DNA from 3 places in the Burkholderia contaminans genome. Region 1 is predicted to be linked to each of the others. Evidence: riboswitches for the same ligand, from Rfam matches in the RefSeq annotation. Region 1 holds a riboswitch; each other region holds the start of a gene.
What was found. Region 1 has a riboswitch for cobalamin ahead of cobA (uroporphyrinogen-III C-methyltransferase). Riboswitches for the same ligand answer to the same signal wherever they lie in the genome.
Positions count from the first base shown of each region.

Region 1 (4,710 bases):
TGGCGCAGCGCTTCGACGGTATCGGGACGCCCGAAATACCAGCCCTGTGCACGGATCGACTGCCCGGGGATGTCGAGCATGTCCGCCTGCTCACGGGTCTCGACGCCCTCGAAGACCAGGCCGGCCCCGAGCCGGCGGGCGATCGCCAGGATCTCCGGAATGAACGAAGTGCCGTCATGCTGCGGCGCGACCGGCAGCAGCGAACGGTCGACCTTGATGTAGTCGATCGGAAGATGCTGCAGCAGGCTCAGGCTGGAGTAGCCGGTGCCAAAATCGTCGATGTAGACGGGATGCCCGAGCTCGCGCAATTGCCGCAGTGCCGGCACGATTTCCGGCAGCTCCACGGTCGACCGTTCGGTCAGTTCGACGCCGACATGCCGGCGCGGCAATCCGGCCGGCCAGCAGCCGTTCAGCGTCGCCATCAGGCTGCCGTCCCGCAATTCGGGCGCGCTGGCGTTGATGGTGACGCAAAAGTCCGGCCTGCTGTCGAACAGCACGCGCATCTCCCGCAGGACCGTGCGTACGACGAACGCCGTGACGTCGACGATCATGCCCGCGCGTTCGGCCTCGGCAATGAACACGTCGGGGCGGCCGGCCCGCCGGTCCAGCGGATCAGCGCTTCGGCGGAGACGATTCGCGATGACGCGCCCAGCGCAACGATCGGCTGATAGCGCAGGACGAATTGCCCGTTTGCCAGCGCTCGACGTATCTGCGCCGGGAGCGCGGCCCAGCGCCGGTGCAGCACCCACGCGCCGAGCCCCAGACAGCAGCCCGCCGCGCCGGCGGCGATCCCCAGCAGCCAGCCGGCGCGCCGACGCGCGTTCGCGAGCGCCTGCGGCGTCACGACGACGACGGTGCACAGCGGCACCCGCGCCGAGCAGAATGGTTTGCCGTCCCGAAACCCCGGCACCTGGCCGGCATCGACGTACGCCGGGACGCCGCGCTTGTCGAGTCCGATGACGAGCGCGGCCGGGTGGTCCTTGAGTTCGATCACGTAGTGCAGGCCCGGAGGCGGCGGCACCCTGAAGGCGTCCAGATCCATCAGCAGGTTCGCCCTCCCCCCGGCGACCACCAGCCCCAGCGTGTCGGGGCTCGACAACAACGGCACAGTCCAGAAGGCCGACATCGCGTCGGTCAGCCGGAATGGCTGCCGCTTCGGCGCAAAGGGCCTGGGCAGCACGCCCAGCATCGTCGTGCAGAGCAGATCGGGGCCCGACAGGCGTCCGACGTCCTTGATGTACTTCGACTGCACGGAAGCCGATCGCAACAGGCGCCGATCCTGGGGCGAGCAGGCGGCGTACGGCGAGGCATCGACGTCGGCAAGCGTCCTGGCCGCCGAGTCGAATACAACGTCGATCTGCTGGACGACTTGCATCCCCAGCGCGGCAACCGATCGCGCCAGCACGATCTTCGTGACCTGTGGCCACACTGCCAACGCCAGTCCTGCCGAAACGACCAGCACGCAGATAGCGAGTGCATGGCCGGCCCCATGGGAGGTTGTCCACCTGCGTACGTTCGGCATAGGTGCAGCGCTTTGCGATGTAGTGGTCATCGCCCTGCAGGTCCGGCAGAGCGAGCCGATTTTGGTATGGATTTCGTCAGCCTCGTGCGACCGGGGGCCCGAAGCCCGCGCCTTGGTCGTGACGTTGGCCAGAGGATCGCACACCAATATTACGGCCGGACAACGCAGCGCCGCCGGATCGAGTACCGAACGGATACGGGCCCGGTTCGCCGGCGCCGTGCCCGATGTGCGCTGTGCTATCGTAGCGCCGCGTTCGGTGCTCGCATGCGCATTCCGCGCGTGCAGTTAAACGGGAAACAGGAGGCGGACCACCGCCCGGCCTGTGCTGTCCCCGCAACGGTACGCCGCCCGCGCGACGCGCTTCCCCGCGCACGCGCCCAGGCCGCCCTCGATGCCACTGCCCTTCAGCCGGGCGGGAAGGCTGCGGCCCGGCAAGCGGCCAGCCCGGATACCGGCCGACGCAAGGGGCGAGCCCGACGCTCGCCGAACGCCCGATCCGCGGGGGACGGATGAGGTGCGCATTCCGCCCGCGTCCGCGCGAGCTTCGTTCGATTCGTCATGGTTCACCTGTCCGCTGGCCGCCGCCGGGCCGCCCGCCTGCCCCTTTTCCCCGTTACGACACGGTGCGCGCCGTGCCGCGCCCGATGAGCCGCGCCTGGCTCATCGGCGCCGGCCCGGGCGATGCCGACCTGCTGACGCTCAAGGCCGCCCACGCGATCGGCGTGGCGGACGTGCTGCTCGTCGACGATCTCGTGAATCCCGACGTGCTGCGCCATGCGCGCGCCGATGCGCACGTCGAGCACGTCGGCAAGCGCGGCGGCCATGCATCGACGCCGCAGGAGACGATCGTCGCCGCGATGCTCGCGCATCTGCGCGCGGGCCGCAGCGTCGCGCGGCTCAAGGGCGGCGATCCGTTCGTGTTCGGCCGCGGCGGCGAGGAGCTGGCCGCGCTCGGCGCGGCGGGATTCCCGGTCGAGGTCGTGAACGGCGTTACCGCGGGCATCGCCGCGCCGGCTGCCATCGGCATCCCGGTCACGCAGCGCGGCGATGCGCAGGGCGTGATCTTCGTCACGGGCCACGGCGCGGGCGCCGACGAACCCGACTGGCGCGCACTCGCGGCCACGCGCATGACGATCGTCATCTACATGGGCATTCGCCGGCTCGACGCGATTGCAACCGCGCTGCGCGAAGGCGGCCTGCCCGGCGAGACGCCGTGCGCGGCGATCGAGAACGCGACGCGCGTCGAACAACGGCACGTGCTCGCCACGCTCGACACGCTCGTCGAACGTATCGACGCCACCGGCATCGGTTCACCCGCGATCGTCGTGATCGGCCGCGTCGCGGCGTTCGCCGACGATCCCGCGGTACGTGCCGCGCTCGGCGGCGGCGCATGATGCGTGTCGCACTCGGCATTGGTTTCCGTGCCGGCGTGACGGCCGCGCAACTCGATGCCGCGATCCGCGCGGCGCTGATGCCGTACCCGGCCGCCGAACCGGCGCTCGTGGCCACGCTCGCCGACAAGGCGCGCGCCCGTGCGCTGCGCACGCTGTGCGCGCGACGCGGCTGGCCGCTCGTCGCGTTCGATGCGGCGCAGCTCGCGAGCCGCCCGGAGCTGGCCGCGAGCGGCCCGTCGGATGCCGCGCTCGCCCGCTTCGGCGTCGCGGGCGTGGCCGAGCCTTGCGCACAGCTCGCGGCGCCGCACGGCCGGCTGCTGGGCCCCAAATCCATCCGGGACGGCGTGACGGTCGCACTCGCCGGCCCGCTCTGAACCCTTTGTTTCGCTTTCTTTCGACAGGACGAATCCGATGAAAACCGACGCCGAATCCCATCAACGGATGACCGAACGCCGCCGTGCGGGCCACGAGAAGAAGCAGGCCGCCGCCGTCAACGAAAAGGGCCTGCTGATCGTCAACACCGGCAACGGCAAGGGCAAGAGCACGGCCGCGTTCGGCATGGCCGTGCGCGTGCTCGGCCACGGCATGCGGCTCGGTGTCGTGCAGTTCATCAAGGGTGCGCTGCATACGTCCGAGCGCGACTTCCTCGGTGCGGTGGCCGAATGCGATTTCGTCACGATGGGCGACGGCTATACGTGGAACACGCAGGATCGCGACGCCGACATCGCAACCGCGCGCAAGGGCTGGGACGAGGCGCGCCGGATGATCGAGAGCGGCGACTACCGGATGGTGATCCTCGACGAGCTGAACACCGTGCTGAAGTACGAATACCTGCCGCTCGACGAGGTGCTCGCGACGCTGACTGCGCGTTCCGATTCGGTGCACGTCGTCGTGACCGGGCGGCATGCGCCCGATGCGCTGATCGACGCGGCCGACCTCGTCACCGAAATGCGGCTCGTCAAGCATCCGTACAAGGAGCAAGGCGTGAAGGCGCAGCGCGGCGTGGAGTTCTGAGCATGCCCGCCTGCCCTGCGCTGTTCGTCAGTGCGCCCGCGTCGGGCCAGGGCAAGACGTCGGTGACGGCTGGCCTGGCACGGCTGCACCGCCGGCTCGGCCGGCGCGTGCGCGTGTTCAAGACCGGGCCCGATTTTCTCGATCCGATGCTGCTCGAACGCGCGAGCGGCGCGCCCGTGCATGCGCTCGATCTCGGGATGGTCGGCGAGGCCGGCTGCCGCGCGCTGCTGGCCGATGCCGCGCGCGACGCGGACCTGATCCTGATCGAAGGCGTGATGGGGCTGTTCGACGGCACGCCGAGCAGCGCCGACCTCGCGGCCGCGTTCGGCGTGCCGGTCGTCGCGGTGATTTCCGCGAAGTCGATGGCGCAGACGTTCGCCGCGATCGCGTTCGGGCTCGCGCGGTTCCGGCCGGGACTGCCGTTTCACGGCGTGCTGGCGAATCGCGTCGGGTCGGCCCGACACGCGGAACTGCTGCAACAGGCGATGCCCGACGATTTGCGCTGGCTCGGGCACGTGCCGGCCGATGCGGGCATCGCGCTGCCGGAGCGGCATCTCGGCCTGCACCAGCCGAACGACATCGACGATCTCGATGCGCGGCTCGATCGCGCGGCCGACGTGCTCGCACAGACGGCGCTTGCCGAGTTGCCGCCGGCCGTTGCGTTCGCGGAACCGGATGTAGCGGCGCCGCTGCCGCGTGCGCTCGCCGGCAAGCGGATCGCGGTGGCGCGCGACGGGGCTTTTTCGTTCATCTATCCGGCGAATCTTGCGTTGCTCGACG
Region 1 is NZ_CP090640.1:2,966,498-2,971,207, reverse strand. It holds gene LXE91_RS13805 (EAL domain-containing protein) at 1-551, opposite strand, end outside; gene LXE91_RS13800 (CSS-motif domain-containing protein) at 548-1,462, opposite strand; cobalamin riboswitch at 1,760-1,996, shown strand; gene cobA (uroporphyrinogen-III C-methyltransferase) at 2,167-2,916, shown strand; gene LXE91_RS13790 (cobalamin biosynthesis protein) at 2,913-3,290, shown strand; gene cobO (cob(I)yrinic acid a,c-diamide adenosyltransferase) at 3,328-3,930, shown strand; gene LXE91_RS13780 (cobyrinic acid a,c-diamide synthase CobB) at 3,933-4,710, shown strand, end outside.

Region 2 (4,710 bases), on a different replicon from region 1:
TGCACCATGTCAAACGAGAGGCCTTGCCACCTGTCCGGCCAACGCCTCCCCATTCCCGTCAGAACGTATAACTCACCTTCCCGAACGCCGTCCGCCCGAGCGTGTTGTACCCATACGCGGTCATGTACTGCCGATCGAACAGATTCGACACCGTCGCCGACACCGTCAGGTGCGAATTGATCCGGTACGACGCGCGCAGGCCCACCGTCAGGTACGAAGGCAGATAGGTCGAATTCGCCGGATCGTCGAACGTCGTGCCGCCATAAAGCAGCGACGCCCCCGTGCTCAACGCATGCAGGTGCAGTTCGTCCCACGTGTGATCGATGTTGAGGCTGACCGTCTGGCGCGGCCGGCGGTTGAGCCACGAGTCGTTGGTTTCGTCCTGCGGATTCAGGATCCCGACTGCCAGGCTTACCGGCGTCGAGCGGCCGATCGTCCCCTTGTACGACAGGTCGATCCCGCGAATATGCGCGCGGCCGATGTTCATCGGCGAGAACGTCGCCGGGTTGTACGCGATCAGGTTGGTGACGCGCGTATCGTAGATCGCGGCCGTGAACGTGCCATACGACGTGTTCGCATCGATCGCTGCCTCGACCGACGTGTTGCGTTCCGGGCTGAGGTTCGGATTGCCGTAGCCGGGGTAGTACAGGTCGTTGAACGACGGCAGCTTGAACGCATTGCCGTACGACGCGCGCGCCGTGTATACCGGCGTGATCGCCCACGCGAGCGCCGCGTTACCCGTATTCACCGACTGCCCGGCGATGATTTCATGACGCCCCGCGAGGAACATCGTCACGCTGCCGAGCGTCGCCGACTGGTGCAGCGAGAACGCGGAATCGTTGCGCGTCGGCACGCCGTTCGGAATGTCGACAGGCAGGAATGCCTGCTCGCGCGTGAAGTCGTATGCGAGCTTGGTTTCGCCCGACAGCGGCAGCCCGAACAGATGGAATCCGCGCTCCTGGTGCGTCAACGACGTCGACGTGCTGATGCGCTGCGAGTTGATCTGGTCGGTCGGGATGGCCGGATCGCTCGCGTAGATGAACCCGCGATCGTTCGCATAACCGAACGACTGGTCGAACTGCGTGTCCGGCGTGATGTCGAGGTGGAACGCGATACCGGTCGTCAGTTGATGATCGAGCTGGCGGTTCGCGTAGCCGCTGTTGTCGTAGGACAGATCGGACCGGTGATACAGCGCGAACGTCGAGATCGACCAGTTGTCGCGTGCGTAGCCGACGCGCGCATCGAGATCCTGCGCATGGTACGGGTTGCGGCCCGCCTCGTGCCCGTATGCGAAGGGGCGCGTCGCGTCGATGCCGGCCGTGTTGTACGAGTGCAGGCCCAGCGAGTAGGTGAGCCCGCCGAGTGCGGCGAGCGGCCCGGTCGACGGCACCGTGCCCGACGTGCGCAGTTGCGTGTCGAACGCCTTGTTCGACCCGCCGCCGAACGACACGGTGGTCTGGTTCGGCTGGTTGGCCGCGCGGCGCGTGAAGAGCTGCACGACGCCGCCCATCGCATTGGCGCCGAACGACGCGGCGGCCGGCCCCGAGATCACTTCCACACGTTCGAACGCTTCGGTCGGCAGGTCGGCCCACGGCGCGATGCCGGTGGTCGGCGAGCCGATGCGGATGCCGTCGATGAACACGGCGACCTGGCTGGCCGACGAGCCGCGGATGCTGACCGACGCGGACGAACCGGGGCCGCCGTTCTGCGAGACGGTCACGCCGGGCAGCGTCGCGAGCGCCTGCGTGATGCTCGGGTCGCTCGGCGACAGCCGGTCGAGATCGGTGCGCGTGAGCACCTGGGTCGTCGCATAGCGCTGGTCGAACGACTCGGGCAGCCGGCGTGTGTCGGTGACGTTGATCGTCGGCAGGTCGGCGGCGTCGGCGGCCGGGGCCGGTTGCGCAACCGTGGTGTCGCCGGCGGCGTGGGCGAGCGGCGAGAGAAGCGCGGTCGCGGCGGACGTGGCAAGGAGGTGTCGAATCTTCATGAGGCTGTCGTTGTGGTCGGGCTGCGCATGCGTCGATCGTGAGCGCGCGGCGGCAGCACCGGTTTTGTTATCCGTGATCGGGCTATCGCGCGGCCGGGTCGAGCGGGCCGCGGTCGCGGGCGTCGGCGCGGCACATGCCGGCGGACGCGATCGATAGGGAGCGGCGCGCGCGAGCTGGCGGGCCGTGCATGCCGGCGGTGTGCCGGCGCGACGCTTCCGGTGAGGAAGCAGGTGCGGTAACAGTGGACATCGGGCGGATCCTGAGGTCGGGCCGTCCATGCAACGGGCGACCGCCAATGGCGGTGCCTGGCGCGCCGGGACACCCCGCCCGGTGCGGCTGCTTGGACCTCGGGTCGATGGCAGGTCTCCTGGCTCGCGGGTCCTGATTCGTGCCGGCCTTCCCGGTTTCCCAGTGGCATGCAGTGGCACGGATTCGCCGCTCACAGTTGCGGGGGCAGCCGCAGATTCGAGGCGCGGCCTCTCCTGCGTTCCCTTTTGATCCCATCCCTGGGAACCATCAGCGCGCAAGGGTAATGGCGTGCGCTCCGGCGCGTCAATTGTCGGGCAGCCCGCGGATGCGAAAAAACGTCATCGATGCGCAAAAACTTTCGAAATCCTGTCTTTCATGCGTCGATGGCGCGTTTCATGTCTGACGAAATGGCGTGGTTTGCTGCCATGCAATCGCGCCGGAACCGGGTCGGGGCGACACCTGTCCACCTGACGAACGCGCGGCGGAAGGCTTCCTCGCCGCCGAACCCGAGATGCGCGGCGATCCGCGCGACCGGCCAGTCCGACTCGCGCAGGCAGCGTTGCGCAGCCTCGGCGAGACACTGCTCCCGCAGCACGTGATAACCGCTGTCTTCGGCCGCCAGCCGCCGCCGCAACGTCGCCTCGCTCACGCCGAGCCACCCGGCCAGCTCGGCGAGTGCCGGCAACGCCTGCTCGTGCGCGAGCGCCGCATCGAGAAAGCCGCGCACCTGCTGCGCCCACGACACGACGGCCGGCGCCGCATCGATCAGGCGAAACGGAAAATCGACGAGAAACGCGTCGAGCTCGGCCGGCTGCCGGATCACGCGGCACTCGAGCCGCCCCGCATCGAATGCGAAGCCGTAGCTCTTGCGGCCCACCTCGACCGGCGCGTTGAACAGCCCCAGCAAAGGCATCGCGTCGTCGCGGCGCGGATGGCCGAGCCACACGTCGGTCGGCCGCAGCGGCTGCCCGATCAGCCAGCCGAACAGCTGCAGATAGCAGAACAGCCCTGTCAGGTCGACGAGGCACGCGGCCGGGCTGCGTGTGCGGCGCAGCGAATCCATCCGGAACGTCGCGCGCCCGTCACGCACGGCGAGCGACAGCGCGCCGGCGCGCGGCGTCAGCATCTCGCCGAATTCGCGCGCGCAGCGGATCGCGTCGTCGAGCGTCGCGCAGCTCAGCAGGCAGCGGCACATCAGGTCGACTTCGCGCTTGCGCATCGGCGGGTGGCCGTCGCCACGCGCGACCTGCGCCTCGAGGCGTTCGATCGCGTCGCGGTACAGCGCGACGAAATCGCCGGGCGTCGCTGCCGGTTGCGGCGGCTGCGCGTCGCGGTCGGCCGGCGGCGCGCCGCTGCGCGTGAGTTCGCTCAGCAGGCGTGCACCGAGGCCCGGCAAGATGCGGCCGCGGGCCGGCATGGCGCGCTGTTTCATGAGTCTCCCGATCTGAGCGTTGTGACAGGGGTCGGTGAGCGCGGTGGTAGGGGTCCGACAACCGTCGCCACGCAAGAATGCTATCCACGCCGACCGCCTTCGGCCTCACCGAAACGGCGTAGGCACGCTGCGCATCCTGTAACGAACGACCCCGGACGACACGCGAATGATCCAGATCGTAGACGAAATCACGCTCGCGCCCGAGCGTATTCCCGATGTGCTTGCACTGCTGCGCGACCGCTACCTGCCGGGCCACGCGGCGCGCGGGCTGACGGCAACCGGCCGCTGGGTGTCGCCGCCCGTCGCGGTGCCGGGGCAGTGGAGCACGCTGTGGCTGACCTGGCACGTGGCCGACGCGCCGGCCTACTACCGGATGCGCGCGCTGACGGATGCCGACGTGGTCGGTTTCTGGATGGCCGTCGACGCGCTGTGCGACGTGCGCCGCCGCCATGTGATGACGGACGCCGATGCGCCGCTTCCCGCGCTGACGGAGGTCGATCATGCGGCATGACACGGCACAGGTATTCGTGTCGGCGGATTGCGATGCGGGCGCGATCGAGCATGCATTGCACGCAGCCGCGCACGCGCGGGCCGGCACGAAACGCGTGGCATTGGCACGCAATCTGGACGGCAGCTGGGGCGCGGGAGACTACACGCTCGACGTATTGCGCGACGAGTCGGCGGCCGACGGTACGGTGGATTTCGGCGCATTGGCTCGATTGCCGGGCATCGAGCGCATCGACGGCGCTCGATGCCGCGCGATCGGCGGCGGCCTGCGCGAACCGGCGCTGCGCGAGGGCGTGTGGCGCACGCTGATGCTGCGCACGCCGCCGCAGGCCGGCACAGTGCGGATCGCCGCGCTCGAACGCGAACTGCTGCAGATGCCCGCGTTCATGCCCGGCATCCGCAACTGGCGCCTGAGCCGGATCGAGCCCCCCGGCGCATGGACGCACGTGTGGCAGCAGGAATTCGCGCACGTCGGCGATCTGCTCGGCGAATACCTGATGCATCCGTATCACTGGGGCTGGGTCGACCGCCGGT
Region 2 is NZ_CP090641.1:190,157-194,866, reverse strand. It holds gene LXE91_RS18645 (TonB-dependent receptor domain-containing protein) at 59-1,987, opposite strand; cobalamin riboswitch at 2,329-2,521, opposite strand; gene LXE91_RS18640 (helix-turn-helix domain-containing protein) at 2,611-3,669, opposite strand; gene LXE91_RS18635 (hypothetical protein) at 3,836-4,180, shown strand; gene LXE91_RS18630 (Dabb family protein) at 4,170-4,710, shown strand, end outside.
Region 2: another riboswitch for cobalamin. It lies ahead of LXE91_RS18645 (TonB-dependent receptor domain-containing protein); the one in region 1 lies ahead of cobA (uroporphyrinogen-III C-methyltransferase).

Region 3 (4,710 bases), 1.1 Mb from region 1:
CTCGCGGCCGCGAGATATGCGCCCGTCATCATCGCGATCTCGAAGCCGCCGAACGTTGCGAGCACGTCGAGCGGCGCAATCGCGTGCGAGTGCTTGACGAGCGCGCGTCCGAGCACCGCGCGCTTGTGCGCGAGGCCCTGGTCGTCGAGGCCCGTGCCGCGCCCGACGCACGCGTCGATCGGCACGCTGAGCAGGCGGCTCATCAGGCACGCAGCCGACGACGTATTCGCGATTCCCATCTCGCCGAAACCGATCACGTTCGTGCCGAGCGACGCATGCAGGCGCACGCGTGCCGCGCCGGCCGCGAGCGCCGTCATCGCCTCGTCGCGCGTCATCGCCGGCTCCGCCGCGAAGTTGCGCGTGCCGCGCGCGACCGGCAGCGACACCAGCCGGTCGGACAGCGGCAGCGGCGACGCAACACCCGCATCGACGATCTCGAGCGTACTCTGCGCGACACCGGAGAATGCGTTGATCGCCGCGCCGCCCGCGAGGAAGTTCGCGACCATCTGTGCGGTCACCGCTTGCGGATAAGGACTCACGCCCTCGGCGGCGATCCCGTGATCGCCGGCAAACACGATCATCACGGGACGCTGCACGACCGGCCGCTCGGTATGCTGGATCAGGCCGATCTGCAACGCGATCGCCTCGAGCTGGCCGAGGCTGCCGGGCGGTTTGGTCTTGTGGTCGATCACGTGCTGCAGGCGCTTGCGCAGCACCTCGTCGAGCGGCGCGATCGGCGGCGGGAAGTGGGTCGGGGTCGTCATCAGGAAGCCGTGTCGTTGGCGCGGCATGCGCCGCGCATCGAAAAAGGAAAGATCATTGTCGCTCGGGCCACGCCGGCAGCAGCGCATCGCGGCCGTTCTCGCGGATCAGCACGAGCGGATAGCCGAACGCGTCGCTCGCGCGCTCGGGCGTCAGCACGTCGTGCACGGGGCCGGCCCACGCATGGCCGCGACCGTCGAGCAGCAGTGCGTGCGTCGCGAAACGCCGTGCGAGATTCAGATCATGGCACGAGAACAGCACCGTGCGCGGGCCTGCGTCGAGCCAGGCGGCCAGCGCGGTCAGGCAATCGATCTGATGATGCAGGTCGAGATGCGCGAGCGGCTCGTCGAGCAGCATCAGCGGCGCATCCTGGCACAGCGTCGCGGCGAGCGCGACGCGTTGCCGCTCGCCGCCCGACAGCGACAGCACGTCGCGCGACGCCAGCGCAGCGAGGTCGAACGTTGCCAGCGCGTCATGCGCGGCCGCGCGATCGCCGTCACGCTCCCAGCCCCAACCACCGAGATACGGAAAACGGTTGAGCAGCACCGTGTCGAACACGGTCGCGCTGAATGCGTCGTGCAGTTGCTGCGGCATCAGCGCGCGGCGCTGCGCGAGCTGCTCGGGTGGCCATGCGGCAAGCCGCCGGCCATCGATCTCGACGTGTCCGCCGGCCGGCGGCTGCAGCCCTGCGAGTGTCGCGAGCAGCGTCGTCTTGCCCGCGCCGTTCGGCCCGACGACGCACCAGATCTCGGCGGGACGAAACACCTGGGTGAAGCCGTCGAGCAGCGTACGCGCGCCGGCCTTCAGCGTCAGGCCGACGGCCGCGCAGCTCATGTCGCCGGCCGTGGCGTGCAGTGCGGCCCTCGTCATCGCATCGACCTCCTCAACAACATCCACAGGAACACCGGCACGCCGATCAACGCGGTCATCACGCCGACCGGCAATTGCGCGGGCGCGATCACGGTGCGTGCGAGCAGGTCGGCCGCCATCACGCCGCCGCCGCCCGCGAGCATCGCGGCGGGCAACAGCATTCGCTGGTCGTTGCCGAAGGCGAGCCGCAGCGCATGCGGCACGACGAGACCGACGAAGCCGATCGTGCCGGCCGTCGTCACCGCGGCTGCAGCGGCCAGCGACGCGACGAGATAGATCCGCACGCGCACGCGCGCAACGGGCACGCCGAGCGCGAGCGCGGTCGCGTCGCCGCGCAGCAGCACGTTCAGTTGCGGCGCGGCCGGCAGCGCGACGCAGCCGGCCAGCAGCAGCGCCCCCACGCGAACCACGGCGCGGTCACGCCGTTGAGGTCGCCGGTCAGCCAGAAGATGATCCCGCGCAGGCGTGCGTCGGGCGCGAGCGACAGCAGCAGCGTGACGAGTGCGCCCCACCCGGCCGCGATCACGACGCCCGTGAGCAGCAACCGCGGCGACGCATCGCGCGATTCGGCGCGCCCCAGCTCGCGGCGCGCGAGACCGAGCACGAGCGCGACCGACACGAGCGAGCCGGCGAACGCCGACGCATCGACGAGCCACCACGCGCCGCCCGCGATCATCGCGACGAGCGCGAAGCCGGCCGCGCCACCCGACACGCCGAGCACGTACGGCTCCGCGAGCGGATTGCGCAACAGTACCTGCAGCAGTGCGCCGGCCAGCGCGAGCAGCGCGCCGCATGCGAAGCCGGCAAGTGCGCGCGGCAGGCGCAGCGTGCGGACGATATCGGCGAACAGCGCGTCGCCGCCATGCGGCACGAGCGACGCGAGCGCCTGCCATGGCGACATCGGCACGCTGCCGATCGACAGCGACGCGACGAACAGCAGCGCAACCATGGCGGCCAGCCCGGCCCAGATCGCGGCAGCGCGTGCGGCGCTCATGCCGCGCACGGCGCCGCACACGACGTGCGGCGTACCCGCTTGCGGGTGCCGGCCGGTCGTGACCTGAACGCCGCGCGGACGATTGGGGTCAGCATCGAAGAAGATTCCATGAAGCATGGCGCGCCCCGCCTCCCCGCGGGCCGCGCGTCACGAAGCCCGTGCGGGCTCCCCGTCTCGGCCGGTATCCGGGCTGGCGGCGGTCCGGCTCGCCTTCCCGCGCGATGACGCGCAGTGGCCCGCGCCCGCATGCAGGACTTGCACACGAAACGCGCCCGAGCCGGCCTGCGTCACGAGACGCGGCCGCTTACCGTTGCGGGGGCAGCGCAGGTTGGCGAGCGTCTGGCGCCCGCGCCCTGCTTCCCGTTTAACCGCGCGTTCCACGCGCGAGCACCGAGGCGGCGCCAGTTTAGGAGCGGGTCGCGCGAGCGTCAAGGAAGCGTCCGGACACGCACGGGACCCGCCGATTCGCGGCAAGAAGCAGGGGTGTTACGACTGGAAACGTTACAGATGTCGGATTGCGCGTTATTCCGCGCTAAAATGCTGGGTCTTTAGAGGACGCAGCAAATGCTCAACGAACTCGAAACCCTATCTCAAAATATTGGCCGTCTGATTTCGCTGAACAAGCGCTATCACTCGGAACGGCTCGCGCTCGAGGAGCAGGTCGCGCAATTGCGCGCGGATGCGGACACTGTCCGCGCGGAACTCGCGCAACTGCGCGATGAACGCAATGCACTTGCGGCCGAGCGTGACACGCTGTCGGCAAAGATCGACGACGCCCAGGTGAAACTGAACGCGATTCTCGAAAAGCTGCCGCGCTCGAAAAGTGCGGAGCAAGCCGACAACCAGCTCGACCTGCTGGATGCGCAGGCGCGTACGGATGGCGATGACGCGGCCAGCCACGGAGAACATGCATGAGCACCAAGCAGATCGAAGTCTCGATTCTCGGTCAGGCCTATCGGCTCGCCTGTTCGGCCGAGACCGAAGCGGCGCTGCTCGAAGCGGTCGCGCGCGTCGACGCCGAAATGTCGAAAATCCGCTCGAACAGCTCGGTACGCGGCACCGATCGCATCGCAGTGATGGCCGCGCTGTCGCTCGCGTCCGAATTGCTGCGGCTGCAAACGAGCGTGCGCCACGGTGAAGCATTTCCGGCGGAAGAAATCCGTCGTACAATGCACCAGATGAACGAACAACTCGGCGCGGTGCTCGCACAGCACGAGACGCAGTAACGTTTGATCGATGCGTCGATTCCCCTTGATCTCGGCGATCAACGGTGGTCAAATTGGCGCAACGAAACACAGTTCAGTCAGCTTCCCTGCCTGGTTCGCCAAGGTCATATATTCCTTGAACCAATGCCATGTGCACGGTTGCGGAAATTTGTAGCACGGGCGCGCGCGTCACTCTGTCTGATGTACCCGAAGTGCTGCTAACTGCGACCAATTCTGAACCTCAGGTTCAGGATGCCGGCCTAGCGGCCAAGGCGGGGGCCTATCCAACGGCATCGGGCGAAGCCCGGTGCCGTTTTCTTTTGTAGCAGCCTCTTTCTGCGTCGATCACGATCCATGCAATACTGGCTGATGAAGTCCGAACCGGACGAAGCAAGCATCGACGATCTCGCCAACGCACCGCAGCGCTCGCTGCCGTGGACCGGCGTGCGCAACTATCAGGCGCGCAATTTCATGCGCGACACGATGAAGATCGGCGACGGCGTGCTGTTCTATCACTCGAGTTGCCCCGAGCCGGGCATCGCGGGCCTCGCCGAAGTGTCGTCGACGCCCTACCCCGACCCCACGCAGTTCGACCCGAAAAGCCCCTATTACGATCCGAAGTCGACTCAGGAAGCACCACGGTGGCTGCTCGTCGACGTTCGCTACGTGAAAAAAACGGCGCTCGTGCCGCTTGCGGCGCTCGTGCCGCTTGCGGCGCTGCGCGAACACGACGAACTCGCCGACATGCGCGTGCTCGCGCGCGGCAACCGGCTGTCGATCACGCCGGTCACGCGCGCCGAATGGCGCTTCATCACCGAAAAGCTGATGAAGTAGGCGCACGCCAAAGGTCAAATCTGGTCAGTACGCACCGCCGCAACG
Region 3 is NZ_CP090640.1:234,401-239,110, forward strand. It holds gene cobT (nicotinate-nucleotide--dimethylbenzimidazole phosphoribosyltransferase) at 1-764, opposite strand, end outside; gene LXE91_RS01120 (ABC transporter ATP-binding protein) at 817-1,632, opposite strand; partial or broken gene LXE91_RS01125 (FecCD family ABC transporter permease) at 1,629-2,626, opposite strand; cobalamin riboswitch at 2,786-3,036, opposite strand; gene LXE91_RS01130 (hypothetical protein) at 3,191-3,541, shown strand; gene LXE91_RS01135 (cell division protein ZapA) at 3,538-3,852, shown strand; RNA gene ssrS (6S RNA) at 3,933-4,114, shown strand; gene LXE91_RS01145 (EVE domain-containing protein) at 4,186-4,665, shown strand.
Region 3: another riboswitch for cobalamin. It lies ahead of LXE91_RS01125 (FecCD family ABC transporter permease); the one in region 1 lies ahead of cobA (uroporphyrinogen-III C-methyltransferase).